Regions from separate parts of the Jiella sp. M17.18 genome, predicted to be linked through region 2. Evidence: riboswitches for the same ligand, from Rfam matches in the RefSeq annotation. Region 2 holds a riboswitch; the other holds the start of a gene.
The links. Region 2 has a riboswitch for cobalamin ahead of AB5S17_RS17955 (HoxN/HupN/NixA family nickel/cobalt transporter). Riboswitches for the same ligand answer to the same signal wherever they lie in the genome.
Positions count from the first base shown of each region.

Region 1 (6,684 bases), on a different contig from region 2:
GATCAGCATGACGGTGGTGAACAGCACCGTGCCGACGATGGCGGTGCCGACCGCCGCGCCGAGCGAGCGAGAGAACTGCACCGTCGCGGCGCCGGCTCCCAGCTGCCGGCTGCCGGCCGCGAGCTGCACGGTCAGCTGCACGACGCCCATCAGCGTGCCCATGAAGATCGAGACGAGGCCGAAGGTCATCGAGAGCGCGCCGATCGACAGGTCCGGCGCGGCGAGAGACACCGCCGCGAGCCCGATGGTGACGAGCGTCAGCCCGACGGACGGGAACACCGCGGTGCGGCCGGTGCGCCCGACGATCCGCCCGGTCACCAGCGAGCCGATGCCGATCCCGACGGTCATCGGCAGGATCAGGAAGCCGGTCGTCGCGGCCGAGGTGCCGTGCACCATGCGGAAATAGAGCGGCAGGAAGGTGATCAGCGAGACCAGCGTCGCGCCGTGGCAGGCCGCCATGGCGTCGCAGCGCCAGATCGCCGGATGCTTCAGCAGCGGGATCGGCAGCAGCGGCGAGGGCGCCCGCCGCTCCCGGCGGATCAACAGCACGACAGACCCGATCGCGAGGAGGAGCAGGATGGCGGGCATGATCCAGGCGCCGCTGATCGCGCTCTGCGTCTCCTCCAGCATGATCAGCGTCGAGGCGATGAAGGCGGCGAAGAGCACGAGCCCCGGCGTGTCGAAACGGAAGGTCTCGCCGGTGCCCGCGCGCTGCGGCAGCCGCAGCGCCAGGAGCGCCGCGCCGAGCCCGACCGGCACGTTGACCAGGAACACCGACTGCCAGCCAAAATGCTCGGTGAGATAGCCGCCGACGACCGGGCCGAAGGCGCTGGAGGTCACCGCGACGGCCGCGAGATAGCCCTGGTAGCGGGCGCGCTCGCGCGGCGGGATCGCCTCGCCGACCAGCGCCTGGGACAGCGTCATCAGCCCGCCGCCGCCGGCGCCTTGCAGGATGCGGGCGACCGTCAGCATCACGATGCTCTGCGACACCGCGCACAGGATCGAGGCGGTGACGAAGATGCCGAGCGCCACGAACATCAGCCGCCGGCGTCCGAGGACGTCGCCGAGCCGCCCGTAGACCGGCGCGGCGATCGTCGTCGCGACGAGGTAGGAGACCACCACCCAGGACAGCCGGTCGACATCGCCGAGCGAGGCGGCGATCGCCGGCAGGGCCGTCGCGACGATCGTCTGGTCGACCACCGCCAGGAACATCGGCAGCATGATCGACGGGAAGACCGTCAGGAAGTTGCGGCGGGCGCCGGAATGGTCGTCGAATTCGTCCGGCGCCGCGGCAGCATCGGCGGGATCGGGTCTGGCAGCAGGTCTGGACATGAGACGGAGATGGCGATCAGCTAGAAGGAGGGACTCGGGGGCGGGAGGCGTCACCGATCTCTAGCGCTAGATAATCGTAAGGGTCCAAATGAAAACGATCCTCGTTCCTGTCGAGCAACACGATTCGGCGCGCTTCGCGCTCGATCTCGCCGCCACGCTCGCCGAACGCTTCGACAGCGTCATCGAAGGCTTCGCCCTGCAGGTGCCGCCGCTGGCGGGCATCGGCTGGGATCCCGCCAGCGTGGCGATGATCCACGAGAGCGACTGGGATCACCGCCAGGCGATCGCGAAGGCGAGGCAGCTCTTCCGCGACACCATGGCGGAGCACGGGCTCCATGACGGGGCGGAGGCCGCCAGCGACGCGTCGGCCTCGCGCGCGATCTGGAACGAGGCGGCGATGGCCGGAGAAGGCTTCCTCGGCGGCTACGGCCGCGCCTTCGACCTCACCGTCGTCGGCCAGCCCCGCGCCGGCGGCAGCTCGATCACCACGCTGGAGGCGGCGCTGTTCGACAGCGGCGGCCCGATCCTGCTCGTGCCGCCGAAGCGCTTCGACAGCGTCGGCGAGACGGTCGTCATCGCCTGGAACGGCTCCAGCGAGACCGCCCGCACCATCGCCCTTGCCATGCCGCTGATCCGCAAGGCGAAGCGGGTGGTCGTCCTCTCCGACGATGGCGGCATCGGCGACCGGCCGGCCGGCAGCCTGATCCAGCGCCGGCTGGAGCGGAACGGCATCGCCGCGGAGCTGAAGCTCCTTCCCGACAAGCGCATCCGCTCGGGCGAGGCGATCCTTTCGGAAGCCGCCGCGCTCGGCTGCGACCTCCTCGTCAAGGGCGCCTACACCCAGAGCCGGCTGCGCCAGATGATCTTCGGCGGCGCCACCAACCACATCCTCGCCAATGCCGAGATGCCGGTGATCCTGGCGCACTGACGTCCGCGGCACGGACGAGGAGTCAGCTCGCTGCCCGCCGATCGCTCCTGCGGCGAAACGGGTTTGCGAAACGCGGCCGGTCCGCTACTGTCTGCGCCACCGCTTCGCATTTCGCGGAGCGGCCGAAGGACGGTTCCCCTTCCGCAATCCGTGGAAGGGGCGAAGAGGGAATGCGACGGGTCGACCCAATCCGGGGGCCCATATCGCAGCCGACCCCGCGACTGTAGAGCGGCGAGACCGCCCCATCCGAACGGCCGACCCTGTCTGCTGCCGGAAAAGCCACTGGAGCCAAGGCTCCGGGAAGGCGAGGGACCGATCGACGACCCGCGAGCCAGGAGACCTGCCGACCTTCGACATTGCGCCGCCGGGCGATCCCGCGCGGCCGTCACGGAGGTTGATATGATGCCGACTACCGATTGCCATCCCGCATCGCCGCCGGTTCGGAGCTGCGCGCCATCCGGTTTCGCCTGCGGCGCCGGCGCCGCCCGCGGCTGACCCGTTCGGCCGCACCGGAGCTCGTCGCCGCCAGCGGCTGACGGGCGCCTTCGTGCGGCTGGTCCGGCAAGGGCTGGCGCAGAGATGACCGACCGATCCGAACAAGGGCGCGCCCGACCGGCGCTGCCGTCCGTCACGCTCGTCCTCGGCGGCGCGCGCTCGGGCAAGAGCGCCTTCGCCGAGAAGCTCGCGGCGTCGAGCGGCCTTTCGAAGGTCTATGTCGCGACCGGCCGCGCCTTCGACGCCGAGATGGAGGCGCGGATCGGCGACCACCGCACCCGGCGGGGCGCCGACTGGCGTACCGTCGAGGCACCGCTCGCCCTGCGCGAGACGCTCACGGCCGAAACCGCCGAAACGCGTATCGTGCTCGTCGACTGCCTGACGCTGTGGCTGACCAACCTCATGCTGGAGGAGCGGGACGTGCCGGCGGAGTGCAGCGCGCTGGCCGAGAGCCTGAAGCACGTCGCCGGGCCGGTAATCCTCGTCTCCAACGAGGTCGGCCTCGGCATCGTGCCGGACAACCGGATGGCCCGGGAATTCCGCGACCATGCGGGCCGCCTGCACCAGGAGATCGCGGCCGCGGCGGACGACGTCCATTTCGTCGCCGCCGGCCTGCCGTTGAAGATGAAGGGTTGAGTTGTGGACGCAATGTCCCGCCGGCCGACAAGGAGGCATTCATGCCGCAACAGAAGATTCCCGCCACCGTCATCACCGGCTTCCTCGGAGCCGGCAAGACGACGCTGATCCGCAACCTCCTGCAGAACGCCGGCGGCCGGAAGATCGCGCTGATCATCAACGAGTTCGGCGACCTCGGCGTGGACGGCGACATCCTCAAGGGCTGCGGCATCGAGACCTGCAGCGAGGACGACGTCGTGGAGCTGAACAACGGCTGCATCTGCTGCACCGTCGCCGACGACTTCATCCCGACGATGACGAAGCTCCTGGAGCGGGACAGCCTGCCGGACCACATCGTCATCGAGACCTCCGGCCTCGCCCTGCCGCAGCCGCTCGTCGCGGCCTTCAACTGGCCGGAGGTGAAGACCCGCGTCACGGTGGACGGCGTCGTCACCGTCATCGACGCGGCGGCCGTCGCCGCCGGGCGCTTTGCCGACGACGAGGAAAAGGTCGCGGCGCAGCGGGCGGCCGACGACAGCCTCGATCACGACAATCCGCTGGAAGAGCTGTTCGAGGACCAGATCCGCGCCGCCGACCTCGTCGTGCTCAACAAGGCCGACCTCGTCGACACCGATGCGCTGGAGACGGTGCGGCGCAAGATCGCGGCGGCCACCGGCCGGCAGGTGAAGACGGTCGCTTCCGAGCACGGGAAGCTGCCCGCCGACGTCCTCCTCGGCATCGCGGCTGGGACCGAGGACCTCATCGCCGCGCGCAAGTCGCATCACGAGATCGAGCACGAGGGCGGCGAGGCGCACGACCACGACGAGTTCGAGAGCTTCGTCGCCTCGGCCGGTCCGCTCGCCGACCAGAAGGCGTTCGTGGCCGGCCTCTCCGACCTTATCGGGGAGCACGACATCCTGCGGCTGAAGGGCTTCGCGGACGTGCCGGGCAAGCCGATGCGGCTCGTCGTCCAGGCCGTCGGCCAGCGCATCGAGACCTATTTCGACCGTCCCTGGCGGCCGGAGGAAAAGCGCGAGACGCGACTGGTGGTGATCGGCCTGCATGACGGGCTGGACGATGCGACATGCGACGCGATCGCCCGGCGGATCAGCGGGCTGGCGGCGGGCGAGACCGCGGCCGCAGCGGAATAGGGGCCGGCCGCTTGCACCTCCTCCTCGCGCAGAAGGGCACGATCGACGAGGGCGGCGAGGCGGTGGATCTCGGCCAGTCGCCGGGCGAGATCGCCGTCCTCTCCGCGGCCGACACGGAGATCGCCGCCCTCTCCGCCGCCGCGCATCGCCTCGGCTTCGGCCCGCAGGAGCTGCGGCTCGCCAATCTCCTGCGGCTGAAACACCCGATGTCGGTCGATGCCCATGTCGGCCGGACGCTGAGGCACGCCCGGCTCGTCGTCGTGCGCCTCCTCGGCGGCGCCGCCTACTGGCCCTACGGCCTCGACGCGCTGCTGGCGAATGCGCAAGCCTCGGGCAGCAGGCTCGTCGCGATCCCCGGCGACGACAAGCCGGATCCCGGCCTCGACGCCTACACCACGATCCCGCTGGAAGAGCGCGACCGGTTGTGGCGGTTCCTCGTCGAGGGCGGTCCGGCGAACGCGGAGGGGTTTCTTTCGGGCTGCCGGGCGGTGCTCGGACGCGGCGACTGGCCGGGCGAGGCGACGCCGCTGCTCAAAGCGGGGATGATCAATCTTCGCGGAGATGGCAGCGCGAGGCGCCCCCCTCTGGCTTGCCAGCCATCTCCCCCGCAAGGGGGGAGATCAGGCGGTGGCGATGGCGCCGGCCGTCCGGGACCGGATCCGGCCGTTGGACGCGGTGTCGGATATGCGGAGCCTGTCCCCACTGGAAACAGCGGCAGCAGCGGCGCTACGGAACAGAGCGGCGAGGCCGAACAAGGTTCGATCTCCCCCCCTGCGGGGGAGATGTCCGGCAGGACAGAGGGGGGCGCGAAGGGCGCTGCGTTTGCAAAGGTTTCGCCTCAAGACACCCGCAACGAGCCCCTCGCCGCCATCGTCTGCTACCGCGCCCTCGTCCAGAGCGGCCAGACCGGGCCGGTGGCGGCGCTGGCGGATGCGCTGGCCGAGCGCGGCCTCGACGTCCTTCCCGTGTACGTGGCGAGCCTCAAGGACCCGGTCTCCGTCGAGACCGTCCGCACCCTCTTCGCCCGTCGCCAGCCCGACGTCGTGATCAACCTCACCGGCTTCGCCGTGTCCTCGCCGGCCGCGGGGCCCGGCGCCGAGCGCGTGCCGACGGTGCTGGAGGAACACGGCGCGGTCGTCCTGCAGGCGGTGCTGGCGTCGGGGTCGGAGGAGGCCTGGACCGCATCCAGCCAGGGCCTTTCCGCCCGCGACCTCGCGATGAGCGTCGCCCTGCCGGAGCTCGACGGCCGCGTCCTGTCGCGCGCCATCGCCTTCAAGTCGGCCGGCGAATGGGATGCCCTGACCGAAACCGATATCGTCGCGCATCGCGCCCGGCCGGACCGCATCGCCTTCGTCGCCGGTCTCGCCGCCCGATGGGCCCGGCTGCGGCGGAAGGCCAACGTGGACAAGCGCGTCGCCGTGCTCCTTGCCAACTATCCGAACCGCGACGGCCGCCTCGGCAACGGCGTCGGGCTCGACACGCCTGCGGGCACGGTCACGGTGCTGCGGGCGATGGCGGCGGATGGCTACCCCGTCCGCGATCTCCCCGCGGACGGCAACGCGCTGATCGACCACCTGATGGCGGGGCCGACCAATGCCGGGACGGCGGCGCGGCAAGTCCGCGAGACGATGCCGCTCGGCGCCTACCGCGCCTTCTTCGACCGCCTGCCGCAGGCCGTGCGCGACGCGGTGACCGCACGCTGGGGCGCGCCGGAGACCGATCCGTTCTTCCTCGCCGACAGGGCCGGCTTCGCCCTGCCCCTCGCGCGTTTCGGCGAGACCCTCCTCGGCATCCAGCCGGCGCGCGGCTACAACATCGACCCGAAGGAGACCTACCACTCCCCGGACCTCGTGCCGCCGCACAACTATCTCGCCCTCTACGCCTTCCTGCGCGAGACCTACGACGCGGATGCCGTGATCCACATGGGCAAGCACGGCAATCTGGAATGGCTGCCGGGCAAGGCGCTGGCGCTGTCGGAGGAATGCTTTCCCGAGGCGGTGTTCGGCCCGCTGCCGCATCTCTACCCCTTCATCGTCAACGACCCGGGCGAGGGGACGCAGGCCAAGCGCCGGACCTCCGCGGTCATCGTGGACCATCTGACGCCGCCGCTGACCCGCGCGGAGAGCTACGGCCCGCTGAAGGACCTCGAGGCCCTCGTCGACG
Region 1 covers NZ_JBFTEH010000013.1:67,015-73,698, forward strand. Annotated here, with positions in the region: gene AB5S17_RS20270 (MFS transporter) at 1-1,332, opposite strand, end outside; gene AB5S17_RS20275 (universal stress protein) at 1,421-2,260, shown strand; cobalamin riboswitch at 2,374-2,623, shown strand; gene cobU (bifunctional adenosylcobinamide kinase/adenosylcobinamide-phosphate guanylyltransferase) at 2,840-3,391, shown strand; gene cobW (cobalamin biosynthesis protein CobW) at 3,433-4,521, shown strand; gene cobN (cobaltochelatase subunit CobN) at 4,533-6,684, shown strand, end outside.
Region 1: linked by a shared signal. The riboswitch ahead of cobU (bifunctional adenosylcobinamide kinase/adenosylcobinamide-phosphate guanylyltransferase) and the one ahead of AB5S17_RS17955 (HoxN/HupN/NixA family nickel/cobalt transporter) in region 2 are both predicted to bind cobalamin.

Region 2 (6,684 bases):
TCGTCTTCGGGCCGGACGGGCCGGAGGACTTGCCGGGCATGGCGTTGCCGCCGGCCGCGCCCGCCGGTCCTATCGCGCCGACGCTCTCGACGGCGAGTTCCACGGTGACCGCGCCGGCCTTGCGGAAGCGCAGGGTGAGCGGGACGTGCTCGCCCTCTTTCAGCCGCCGCTTCGGATCGAGGAGCATCAGGTGATAGCCGCCCGGCTTGAGCGTCACCGACTGCCCGGCGGGAATTTCGAGGCCGTCCGGCAGACTGCGCATCTTCATCACGCCGTCCTGCATGGACATCTGGTGGACCTCGACCTTTCCGGCGATCGGCGTCGAGCCGCCGACGAGGCGGTCGGCATCCTTGCCGGTGTTGGTCAGCGTCATGTAGCCGCCGGCGACCGGGGCGTTCGGTAGCGTCGCCCGTGTCCAGGGGTGCTCGACGGCGATGCCGCCGGCCTTGGCGTCCGCGGCGAGCGCGCCGGACGTCATGGCGAGCGCGAGGAGGGCGCCGAGCGCCGCTCGGGTCACCCGTCTGTTGAAATGAGCCACTTTTCTTCTCCGTGTTCGTCAATCGGATGCGCCGCGCGCTCGAAGCGAGCGGGCGCGGATCGGATCAGGCGGAGAGGAACGGGGGACCGCGCGGCTGGGGGAGGATGACGGGCGGCGGCCGGGTTTCCGGCGTCTGCCGGCCGGGCGGGAAGCCGTCGGCGCCTGCTCCGGCAAGGACGAAGGCGGCGCCGAGATCGGTCTGCGGCGGCAGGTCCGCCAGAAGCTGTGCCGCGCTGTCGCAGGCGATGCCGCATTGGCAGTCGAGGCAGCAGTCGTGGGGGCGCGCCGGGGCTCCGGGCGATCCGGTGTCCGCAAGGCTGCCGTGGCAGATCACGGTGACGCCGGCAATGCCGGCGGCGCCCGCCGCCGCGCAGCCGAACATCGAGGCGACGGCTTGGACGAGGAGCAGCTGGACGAGGATCAGCGCGGCCGCAAAGGCCGTCGCGCGATCCCGAAGCAGCTGCCGAAACATCCCCATGGCCCTACCGGATAGCAGGATTCCGGCGCTTGCCAAGCGGCCAGTTCGACCAGGGTGAACGGGCCGCCGCGTGCGGCGACCCGCGCCGGCTGAAGCCGGCTTCAGCCGGCGCTGCGCACCTCGACCGCGTCGAGGCGCTTGAGGCGATAGACCGTGTAGGAGATCGCCCAGGCAGCGACGAAGAGGCCGATGATCGCGAAGCCGAGAGTGTTGAGGTTCTCGTTCAGCGTCCCGACGACGTCCCACGCGCCCCCGGAGAGGCCGAGCTTGTCGCTGAGAAGGCCGAGCGCCTCGATCCCGCCGATGACGACAGCGACGACGATCGAGACCAGCGTGATCGTCATGTTGTAGTAGAGCTTGCGCATCGGCTTGACGAAGGCCCAGTCGTAGGCGCCGAGCATCATCACCCCGTCGGTCGTGTCGACGAGCGACATGCCCGCCGCGAAGAGCACGGGGAAGACGAGCAGCGCCTCGAGCGGCACCCCGTTCGAGGCCTGCGCCGCCGAGACGCCGAACATCGCGATCTCCGTCGCGGTGTCGAAGCCGAGCCCGAACAAGAATCCCAGCGGGAACATGTGCCAGCTCTTCGTCACCAGCCTGAACAGCGGCCGGAAGATGCGGGCGAGGAAGCCGCGATTGTTCAGGAGGAGGTCGAGGTCGGCCTCGACATAGGTGCCGCCGGCGCGCACGCGGCGATAGCTCCGGTAGACCGAGACGAAGACGACGACATTCATCGCCGCGATCGCCAGGAGGAACAGCGCCGAAATGCTGGTGCTGACGGTGCCGCCGATCCCCTGCCAGCTCTCGAAGCCGCCGAGCACCGTCGCCGCGCCGGCGACGGCGGCCGCGACGATGACCACGAGGGTGGAATGGCCGAGGGCGAAGAAGAAGCCGACGCCGACCGGCCGCTTGTTCTCCTGCATCAGCTTCCGGGTGACGTTGTCGATGGCGGCGATATGGTCGGCGTCGACCGCATGGCGCAGGCCGAGGCCGTAGATGAGCAGCGCCACGCCGAGGAGGGTCGGCGAGTGGCGGAACGCGATGAATGCCCAGAGCCAGGCCCCGATATTGAGGGCGGCGAGGACGGCGTAGAGGGTGACGAGGCGGCCCCTGAGATCGGGGGCGCTGTCGTCGAACAGTCGCTGGATGGTCGAGAACATGAGGAAACTTGCCTTGTGACGTCGCCTGTCGCCACGGATCGGTGAGGCCGCCGGCAAGGGCAGCTTCGCCACATCAGGACACCCCGCCCGATGCTCCGCTTTGACGTCCGGTGATGGCAGGTCTCCTGGCTCGCGAGTCGCTGCCGGCCTCGCCTTCCCGGGACTGGTCCCAGTGGCATCGTGAAGCCGGCCCATCGCTTACAGTTGCGGGGGCAGCCACGGTCTCGGCCCCTGATGGGTACGCCTCACCGTGTTCCCTTTTAATCTGCGGACGATCGTTGCGACGCCCGGCAGAACCATCGGGCTCCTTGGTAACGTGAAAGCGTGCGGGAGGGGAAGGGGCTGGTCGCGATTCCTGGCCGCCGCGGATCGCCGATGCGTCGCCGGCGGATCGTCTAACGCCGGAACGGCGGCAGCGCGTCGAAGGCGCTCTTCAGCGCCTCGGACCAGCCTTCCGAGATGGTCTGGTAGTAGGGATCGCGCTGGTCGAAGCGGCGGCGGTAGCCGGCCCTGAAGCTGTCGGTCTCGTAGAACTGCATGTCGATCGGCAGGCCGACCGACAGGTTCGACTTGATGGTGGAATCGAAGGAGACCAGCAGAAGCTTGGCGCATTCCTCCAGCGACATCGACGGATCGTAGGTACGGATGATGATCGGCCGGCCGTATTTGTGCTCGCCGATCTGGAAGAAGGGATTGTCGGCCCCCGCCTCGATAAAGTTGCCTTCGGGATAGATCATGAACAGGCACGGACGCCCGCCCCGGATCTGGCCGCCGAGAATGAAGCTGGCGGAGAACACCGATTCCGCCGTCTGGCCGCCGCTCGCGGTGCCGGAGATCACCTCCTTGACCGTCTCGCCGATCAGCCGCGCCGTCTGGAACATCGACGGCTGCGTCAGGATCGAGGGCTGGCGCTCGGCCGGCGCCACCATGCGCTCGTCGAGCAGCGAGACCGTCGCCTGGGTGGTCGCCAGATTGCCGGCCGACAACAGGCACAGGAAGCGCTCGCCCGGCACCTCCCAGGTCTTCATCTTCGAGACGACGGAAATGTTGTCGACGCCCGCATTCGTCCGCGTGTCGGACATGAAGACGAGCCCGCGGTCGACCAGAAGCCCGACGCAGTAGGTCATGTACCGGATGCCCCCAAGCACCGCCTGATTCGCGGCGCAGAGCCGCCCGTCCGATATCCGCCACTTCCGCTGTTCGGGCAACGCGAGAAGCCCGTTTGCCGGCAAACTCTTTCGCGCTGTTGCCCGAAGGCGGCGCAAGTTCAGCGGGTCGTACGATCCGGGCTTTATGCCATGAGCCTCCTTGCGCCGGTCTTGCGGGGGCTCAGCTCCCGTCGTCCTCGCCGACGCAGCCGACATAGGCGCCCGAATGCTTCGCCATGCGCTCGATGCGCCGGGCCAGCCGGTTGAGCTCGCCCGACGGGCGCGCCGGGTTGCGCGCGTCCGGCGCCGGCAGCGTGACGGCGATCAGCGCCGCCTGGCGTGGCGTCAGCTGCGCGGCATGCTTGTGGAAGTAGTGCTCGCTCGCCGCCTCGATGCCGTAGATGCCGCGATCCCATTCGGCGATGTTGACGTAGATCTCCATGATCCGGCGCTTCGACAGGACGAAGTCGAAGTAGAGGGCCAGCGGCAGCTCGATCCCCTTGCGCAGGAAGGAGCGGTCGTTCCACAGGAACAGGTTCTTCACGGTCTGCATGGTGATGGTCGAGGCGCCGCGCGTCTCCTTGCCGGCGAGCGCTTGCCGCACGACGGCGCGCATCTCGCCCCAGTCGACGCCGTGGTGGCGGCAGAACTGCCCGTCCTCGGACATGATCACCGAATGCAGGAGCACCGGTGCGACGTCTTCGATCGGCACCCAGTCGCGCTTCGCCGGCTGCCCGGTCACGTGGTCGTACAGCATCAGCGTCGACATCGGATGGATCGCCCGGATGGCGTAGACCGGCGTCAGCACCACCGGAACCGCGAGAAGGAGAACAAGCGCCGCGACCAGCCATGTCCCTATGCGCAGCGTTCGTCTAAACATCGGGGATCGGTTGACCTCGGCGGGAGGATTCGCTGCATGTCGGCGAGAAGGACGGTCTTTACTTATCGATGCTACATAGCCGGTGCAATGGCCGGCGACGCTGAACGACGAGATGCTGACGGTCTGGCCGCATTATCAAACAAGAATGCGCTTTGAGACACGGGATTGAAGATGAAACGAGCGGATTTCGAGGAAAAGCTTGCGACGACCGCGAAGACCGTCGGGGATTTTCTCGACGAAGTTCTGAAGTCCAACCAGCTCGTAGCGGGCACGCCGCAGCGGCTGCTCGGCGCCATGCGGCACGGCGTCCTGAACGGCGGCAAGCGGCTGCGGCCCTTCCTGGTCGTCGAGACGGCCAGGCTCTTTTCCGGTGATGCCAAGGCGGCGCTGCAGGTCGGCGCGGCCATCGAATGCGTCCACTCCTATTCGCTCGTCCACGACGACCTGCCGGCGATGGACGACGACGATCTGCGGCGCGGCAAGCCGACCGTCCACAAGGCCTATGACGAGGCGACGGCGATTCTCGCGGGCGACGCGCTCCTGACCCTCTCCTTCGGGCTGGTCTCCAGCCTCGAGACGCTGCCGGCACCGGCGCGGGCGTCGCTGGTGACGCTGCTCGCCAAGCGCGCCGGCGCGCCGGGCATGGTGGGCGGACAGATGCTGGACATCCTCGCCGGCGACGGCCGGTCGGAGATCGAGATCACCCGCATGCAGGCGATGAAGACCGGCGCGCTGATCAGCTGTTCCTGCGAGGCCGGCGTCATCCTGTCCGGCGCCTCCGACGAGGAACGGGTGCGCCTGCGCCATTTCGGCGACCTCATCGGTCTCGCCTTCCAGCTCGCCGACGATCTGCTGGACGAGTACGGCGACGCCAAGGTCGTCGGCAAGGCGACCGGCAAGGACAAGGCCAAGGGCAAGCAGACGCTCGGCCGCATCTATGGTCGGCGCGTGCTGGAGGACCGGCTGGATGCGCTCGTCGCCGAGGCCGAGGAACTGATGCAGCCCTTCCGCGAGAAGGCGGAGACCCTGCTGGAGGCCGCCCGCTTCGTCGCCTGGCGCAAGAACTAGCGCCAGAGGGCGGGCCAAGCTTCCAAGGCGGGCGCTGGTCCGTCCCGCCGCTCGAGGGTCGTCGGCATCAGGCTTGACCGCACGGGAAACTCCGATAGGGTCAGTCACGTCTTACGTTAGGGGAGGTTGCGATGCGTCTTGCGGCGGGACTCGCCTGCAGCTTGGTCTTTGCCGGCGGACTGTTCATCGCCGGCGCCGCGCAGGCGGCGAGCTGCGCCGACCTCTGGTACCAGCGCAATCTGATCTACGCGCAGAACGGCTATTGCTTCCAGACGGACCTCGGCAAGCGGACATTTGCCAATTTCGACTGCTGGACGAGCAACCCGCATCTGTCGCGGGGCGAGCGCCAGCGCGTGCAGGCGATCAAGGCCGAGGAGCGCCGCCGCGGCTGCAAGGTGAACTGACGCCTCGGCCGGGGGCCGGCAACCGGCCGACCTTCGCGTCCGGGGGCACGGGCGCGAGCGCGCTCCCGTTTCGGCGATGATCCGAGGTGCCGGTCCCAGTCCGATCCGGGCGGTCGTCCGTGGGGGCCCGCGTCAGTTCTTCAGGACGATGCAGAAGCCGCCGGCGCTCTTCAGCCGCCCGCAGAGTTCGTCGGCCTGCGAGCGGCTGTCGCGGCCGATCCGGACGGCGTAGATCGTGCGCCGCGGGCTCGTTCTCTCGCGCATCACGATCGGCTTGTCGGAGAGGATCGCCGGGTGCGCCGCCTGCACCCGCTGCCACATGCGCATGGCGATCGAGCGGTTCTCGTTGCCGGCGACCTGCACGCCCCAGGGCTTCATCGGCGCGCTGTCGACGCCGGCGACCTGGCCGAACATCGAGCGCGTCTTCATCACCGGAAGCTCGGAGCATCCGTCGAGGAAGTCGCGGCCGTCCTGCAGCGGGTGATGCTCGACCTCGTGGCCGTCCTCCTTGAACCAGTCGGCCGGCCGGAATGTGATCGCGCTGACATAGGCCTCGGTCTCGAAAGGCAGCGACCCGCCGTTGAGGATCCAACCCTTCACCCGGTTGATCCCGCCATTGTAGGCGGCGGCCGCCAGGCCCCAATTGCCGAGTTCGGCGCGCAGGTCCGCCAGATATTCCGCCGAATGGCGGATCGCGTCGCGGAGATTGTACGGATCGTCCAGCCCGCGCTCGGCTGCCGTATAGGGCATGAACTGGGCGATGCCCTGCGCCCCGACCGGCGACACGGCCTTCACGTCGAACCGGCTCTCCTTCCAGATCAGCCGGGCGAAGAAGTCCTTCGGCATGCCGACGGCGTCGGCATTCCGGGCGATCAGCCGGCAGATCGTGCGGGCGGTCGGCTTGGCGCCGGCAGCCGCGTCGTCCGGCCGGCGTTTCGACGGAGCGGGCGAAGGGGCGGGGGGCGTGGCGTCAGGCTCGCTCGCGGCGGCTGCGCCGTCCACGGCCTC
Region 2 covers NZ_JBFTEH010000010.1:118,060-124,743, forward strand. Annotated here, with positions in the region: gene AB5S17_RS17945 (copper chaperone PCu(A)C) at 1-538, opposite strand, end outside; gene AB5S17_RS17950 (hypothetical protein) at 603-1,016, opposite strand; gene AB5S17_RS17955 (HoxN/HupN/NixA family nickel/cobalt transporter) at 1,118-2,176, opposite strand; cobalamin riboswitch at 2,274-2,492, opposite strand; gene AB5S17_RS17960 (peptidase) at 2,572-3,303, opposite strand; gene mtgA (monofunctional biosynthetic peptidoglycan transglycosylase) at 3,506-4,204, opposite strand; gene AB5S17_RS17970 (polyprenyl synthetase family protein) at 4,376-5,272, shown strand; gene AB5S17_RS17975 (YARHG domain-containing protein) at 5,404-5,676, shown strand; gene AB5S17_RS17980 (transglycosylase SLT domain-containing protein) at 5,809-6,684, opposite strand, start outside.